2 linked regions of the Tunicatimonas pelagia genome follow. The protein of the gene in region 1 binds, or shares a complex with, the protein of each later gene. Links are inferred from orthologs where the notes say so. Each region holds a gene or a part of one and is shown in the gene's direction. Other genes may lie near its edges.

What was found. Proteins that work in one complex are often made in the same cells at the same time.
Region 2: the proteins of trxA (region 1) and trxB are in contact, whole or in part, in a crystal structure (PDB 1F6M), measured with the Escherichia coli proteins. The link is inferred for Tunicatimonas pelagia from one-to-one orthologs.

What each region holds. Positions count from the first base shown.
Region 1 is NZ_CP120683.1:1,249,860-1,252,883, reverse strand. Bases 66-3,014 are described here. They hold trxA (thioredoxin), read left to right. Parts: upstream 66-1,352; coding sequence 1,353-1,676; downstream 1,677-3,014. Other genes in these bases: P0M28_RS05145 (ferredoxin-like domain-containing protein), read left to right, coding at 2,008-3,014; P0M28_RS05155 (nucleoside phosphorylase), read left to right, coding at 406-1,269; P0M28_RS05160 (NeuD/PglB/VioB family sugar acetyltransferase), read left to right, coding at 66-386. Outside these bases: more of P0M28_RS05160, read left to right, coding at 1-65; more of P0M28_RS05145, read left to right, coding at 3,015-3,024. UniProt on the Escherichia coli protein: Participates in various redox reactions through the reversible oxidation of its active center dithiol to a disulfide and catalyzes dithiol-disulfide exchange reactions.
Region 2 is NZ_CP120683.1:856,351-859,423, reverse strand. Bases 1-2,998 are described here. They hold trxB (thioredoxin-disulfide reductase), read left to right. Parts: upstream 1-1,012; coding sequence 1,013-1,984; downstream 1,985-2,998. Other genes in these bases: P0M28_RS03430 (PhoH family protein), read right to left, coding at 2,833-2,998; P0M28_RS03435 (GNAT family N-acetyltransferase), read right to left, coding at 2,418-2,849; P0M28_RS03440 (CDGSH iron-sulfur domain-containing protein), read right to left, coding at 2,131-2,352; P0M28_RS03450 (sigma-70 family RNA polymerase sigma factor), read left to right, coding at 1-788. Also shown: more of P0M28_RS03430, read right to left, coding at 2,999-3,073.

The sequences.
Region 1 (3,024 bases):
TGCTAAACGAAAAGCGGAAAGTAATGCCTGCCAACGCTATTCATGCCCAAGCGGTTATCTCTAGTAATGCTTACTTTTCTTACGGTATTTTTGCCAATGCCGGAGTGGTAGTTGGTAGCTTTGCCAAAGTAGGGCAGGGCTGCATTTTGCAGAGCAATTCCGTCGTTGATTACGAAGCCACGTTGGGAGAATTTGTTCACGTAGGTGCGGGAAGCGTTGTTCACGCGGGAGCCACGGTAGAAGATAACGTATTTATCGGAGCGGGAGTTACCATTGCGGGACCGCTTACGGTGGGTAAAGGGGCGCGAATCGGAGCGGGCTCGGTGGTAGTAGAACCGGTGAAAGCCGGGGCAACAGTGTTCGGGAATCCGGCGAAGCCCATTTAGCAACGTGAACCTTCTGCCAGTGCCTATCAGCAAAACCGATCTGATCTACCGGGATGATGGTTCCATCTACCATCTGGGGCTTCAGCCTGAGCAGATGCCGGATGTTATTTTTGCAGTAGGCGACCCCGAGCGGGTATCCACCGTAAGTCAGTACTTCGATGCGGTAGAAACGAAAGTAACTCATCGGGAATTTGTCTCTCATATTGGCCGAATAGGCACTCGTCAACTGATGGTAATTAGTAGTGGGATGGGCGCCGACAACGTAGAAATTCTAATGACTGAGTTAGATGCATTGGTTAATATTGATCGGGAGACACGTCAACCAAAAAATAATCTGCGCTCGTTGACAATCATTCGGCTAGGTACCTCAGGAGCATTACAGCCCGAAGTAGCGTTGGATAGTATTTTGCTCAGTCAAGCTGCTTTCGGGTTGGATACATTGATGCAATTCTATCCTTACACTACGCTTGCATCATTCCAACAGGCAACGGTTCAACTGAAATCGGTGCTTAATTTGGAGTTTACTCCCTACGTAGCCGAAGCCGATTCTGAATTGATGGGCCTGTTTCAATCGAAGTTTCAAGTAGGGAATACCGTAACTTGTCCGGGATTTTACGCCCCCCAGGGGCGACAGCTAAGGTTGGCTAGCCGACAAAACTGCTTCTTAGAAAAGCTGATAAATATTCAGTTTACCTCAGGGCAGCTTAGCAATCTGGAAATGGAAACTGCCGGATATTACGCGTTAGGACGACTGCTAGGGCACCGAATGCTGAGTGTAAACGCTATTTTAGCTCACCGAGCCACTGGAGAATTTTCCCTCAATCCACAAAAAACGATTCAATCTATGATTGAGCAGGTGCTGGCAAAAGTAGATGAATGCTGAGACAGGGTAGAAAAATATATCCATTTCAAATCTTTTTCGTACAAGCATACAGATTATAAAATAACGTTCAAATAATTAACGATATGAGTAAACCATTAGAAATTACCGATAGCAACTTCAACGAAGTAATAAATTCTGATCAGCCGGTGCTGGTAGATTTTTGGGCCGAATGGTGCGGGCCTTGTAAAATGATTGCCCCAGTAGTAGACGAGTTAGCGAATGATTACGACGGCAAAGCGGTAGTAGGGAAGGTAGACGTTGATTCTAATCCCGAAGTAGCGGGCAAATTTGGTATTCGCAGCATCCCTACTTTGTTGGTATTTAAAAACGGTGAAATTGTTGATAAGCAAGTAGGAGCCGTAAATAAAAGCGTTCTCTCCCAAAAGCTGGATGCCCAGTTGGCTTAATCTTATCAGAAACTTCCGAAGGTTTTAGAGGATACCTTATTTAAACTTCGGAAGTTTAGCCCAGATTTTTTGAAAAGTTCATAACAAAACGTATCATTGTAATCTGAATGTTTAATTAATGTTGCACCTATTTTCTGCCACCAACGAAAAACTAATTGCTGCTCGTCGCTGCGCGTGCTGGTTTTGGTGTTGTCAGATGCCTTTTCTTAACCGGAAAGTATTAGGTGTAGATTAAGTACGTTCAGATGATACATCAGTAGAAAATTACTTAAAATAGACCCTAAGCCTTTCCGTCAGGAAAGGCTTTTTTTATTACCCAATCTTCTAAACCATGCAGAGTTTTAGAACCGAAATTGAAAACCCCGTCGTAGAGCGCGACATTATTGATCTGGAGCGGAAAATCAGATTATTCCAGGAAGGAAAGATAGACGATGACCGTTTCCGTAGCCTTCGCTTGGCTCGGGGCGTATACGGTCAGCGTCAGCCTGGTGTGCAAATGGTACGCATAAAATTACCGTTCGGGCGGGTTACGCCTAAACAGTTACTCCGTATCGCCGATGTCTCAGATGAATACGCCAGTGGAAATCTACACCTCACCACCCGCCAAGATATTCAGATTCACTACGTCAGTCTGGATCGTACGCCCGAACTGTGGGCGCAGCTAGAAAAAGATAAAATTACCCTGCGAGAAGCCTGCGGAAATACTGTTCGCAATATTACGGCTTCGCCTAAAGCGGGTATTGATCCCGAAGAACCGTTTGATGTATCGCCTTACGCCGAGGAAATGTTTACGTACTTTCTGCGGAACCCGGTGTGCCAGGAGATGGGGCGTAAGTTTAAGATTGCTTTTTCTTCTAGTGAGAAGGATTCTGCCTTTACCTTCATTCACGACATTGGAGCCATTCCGAAGGTGCGAACCGTTGACGAAAAAGAAGAGCGGGGGTTTAAAATAATGCTTGGCGGTGGTTTGGGAGCGCAACCCCATCTGGCGCAAGTAGCTCACGAGTTTTTACCCGAAGATCAGCTTATTCCATTTACCGAAGCGGTGCTGCGGGTATTTGACCGCCACGGCGAGCGGAACAAACGCGGTAAAGCCCGGATGAAGTTTTTGTTACAATCGCTCGGCCTGGAAGCATTAATGAAGTTGGTGGAAGAAGAGTGGGCCGCGTTGAAGGTGAAGAGCTACAGCGTAGATACTACCCAAGTGCCGGAACATCAGCTTGCGGAAGATATAAATCTGGTAGATGCCAAAATTCAGGACGAAGCGGCTTACGCGCTGTGGAAAGCGACCAACGTATTTGAGCAGAAACAAGCTGGTTTCTACGGAGTATTTATTAAAGTGCCCCTA
Region 2 (3,073 bases), 390 kb from region 1 along the record:
GCAAAGTAGATTTGCTAACCCCAGACGAGGAAGTAGACTTAGCAAAGCGTATCCGTTCTGGTGATCAGTTAGCTCTAGAAAAACTAACCAAAGCTAATCTTAGGTTCGTGGTATCGGTAGCGAAACAGTACCAAAACCAGGGACTTACGCTAGGCGACTTGATTAACGAAGGAAATTTAGGGCTGATTAAAGCCGCTCAGCGATTTGACGAGACTCGTGGATTTAAATTCATCTCCTACGCCGTGTGGTGGATTCGTCAGTCTATTTTGCAAGCACTGGCCGAGCAGTCGCGAATTGTGCGCTTACCCTTGAACCGGGTTGGTTCACTCAATAAAATTTCCAAAACTTTTTCAGAGCTAGAGCAAAAGTACGAGCGAGAGCCTTCTCCCGATGAACTAGCTGATGTGCTAGAAGTGAGTACCAGCGAGGTAGTAGATACCATGAAAATCTCTGGTCGTCACGTTTCCATGGATGCGCCATTTGTACAAGGGGAAGAAAATAGCTTGTTAGACGTATTAGAGAATGAATCGGAAAACACTCCGGATTCTTCCTTAATGAATGACTCGCTTCGGAAAGAAGTGCAGCGCGCGCTTTCTACACTAACTCAGCGCGAAGCTGATGTTATTTCTCTCTATTTTGGGCTGAATGGCGAACACGCCATGACACTGGAAGAGATTGGTGAAAAATTCAACCTAACCCGGGAACGAGTTCGGCAGATCAAGGAAAAAGCGATTCGTCGTCTGCGCCACACGTCCCGTAGCAAAGCTTTGAAGCCATATTTAGGATAAAGACTAATAGTCTTTTGCATAATAATATAGATAGGCTTTCCGCAAGGAGAGCCTTTTTTGTAGCTACAACTTTGACTCTGTTGGTTACGTAAGATAATCTAGTGAATTAAAATTTAGTAGTGCTTTTCGCATAACAAGATCACATAGTATACTGTGTAAAGTATTGATATGCAGCGTGCTAGTACTATCAATTTTCTATTTTTAACTTTCAATTAGTACGATATATGACAACGGAAAAAGTAGAAGTATTAATAATAGGTTCTGGGCCAGCGGGATATACTGCCGCAGTTTACGCTGCTCGAGCCAATTTGAAACCAGTGCTGTACCAGGGAATTCAGCCCGGTGGGCAGCTTACCACTACTACCGATGTAGAGAACTATCCGGGCTACCCCGAAGGAGTAACTGGCCCAGAGATGATGATGGATTTTCAGAAGCAGGCTGAGCGGTTTGGTACCGACGTTCGTTTCGGTATGATAACGAAGGTAGATTTTTCAGTGTATCCACTGAAAGCAGTTGTAGATGATGAGCACGAAATTGAGGCTCAATCGGTAATTATTTCTACTGGTGCTTCGGCTAAGTGGCTGGGACTTCCGGGCGAAGAGCGATTGAATGGTAAAGGTGTTTCTGCCTGCGCGGTGTGTGATGGCTTTTTCTTTCGGGGAAAAGACTTGGTAGTAGTAGGTGGGGGTGATACGGCTGCCGAAGAAGCTAGTTATCTTTCTAAGTTAGCGAGTAAGGTGTACCTACTAGTACGCCGCGATGAGATGCGGGCATCTGCCATTATGCAGCAGCGAGTGGAACGAGCCGAGAATATTGAAATTCTTTGGAATACCGAAACCGAAAAAATACTTGGTGAAAATGAGGTAGAAGGAGTACGAGTAGTGAATAACCAGACCGGAGAAAAGCAAGATATTCCGGCTCAAGGATTTTTCGTAGCCATTGGCCATAAACCCAATACCGATATCTTCCGCGACTACCTCGATATGGATGAAAACGGTTATCTCATCACCAAGGCAGATTCTACCGAAACGAATGTTCCCGGAGTATTTGCTTCCGGTGATGCCCAAGATCATGTGTATCGGCAGGCTATTACCGCTGCGGGTACCGGATGTATGGCAGCATTGGAGGCGGAGCGATTTCTAGCAGCGCAAGAAGCTGACCTAGTAGAAGGTACTCCTACCATTGCCATGAAGTAACAATTCTTTTAGATAACCCTGAGGAAAAGCCACTTCTTAATTTTCTAGGAAGTGGCTTCTTCATTGATGTCAAACTAAAATGCGCTATTACTTCATTTGGTAAGCAGTGCGTCGCTGGCTATTCTGTAGAATCTGATAAATCCTAGCTATTTCCTCGAGGGCAGATCAAAGGCTTTAGCTTCGTGTTCAAAGTGACCTTTATGGGCACCATCGCAGAAGGGCTTATTCTCTGACAGACCGCAGCGACACAGACTGACCAATGTGCGTCCGCCCAAACCGTATACGTTTCCTTCTTTGTCTACAATCTCAAAGTTGCCATCTATTTTAAGCGAGCCATTGTTGTTTACAGTGATCTTTGTTGATGCCATAGTTTTTAGTTAGAACCGCGTCGGCGGCCGATTGAAAATGGACAGCTGATAGTTTTAATACCTAATTAAGCACGAATCATCTTAAAGTGTTTGATATTGCACTCCTCAAATTCATCACCCACTTTCTCGAATCCAAAGCGTTCGTAGAAAGATATTGCAGTGATTTGGGCGTGAAGATATACCGACTGATCAGACCAAGCAGATTCATCAATATCAATAAGTGCCTGTCGAAGAATAACTGCACCTACTCCTTTTCCTCGGTGGGAAGCTAATACAGCAAATCGCTCCAGTTTTATTCCTTGCTCCGTTTTTCGCCATCGGGCAGTGCCACAAGGAACTTTAGCTTTATCATAGGCCAAGTAATGGGCTGCTGTAGCGTCGTACTCATCGTATTCTTCCTCGGGAGCTACCTGCTGTTCCTGCACAAATACTTCATTGCGAATTTGAAAAGCTTGCTGTAGCTCTTCATCAGTACTCACTTTACGAACCATCATCATTATTCATATGATCGTCGGCTCGTTTGTAAGCGTTAATAATATCTTTTACAATACGATGGCGGACAACATCCTCACTGGTAAGCGTAACAAAGCCAATTCCTTTTACTCCTTTCAGTACGTTAAGTGCATCAATAAGTCCTGATTTCTGTTTACGGGGCAGGTCGATCTGCGAACGATCTCCTGTGATAATAACCTTAGAATTTGGTCCCATTCGGGTTAAGAAC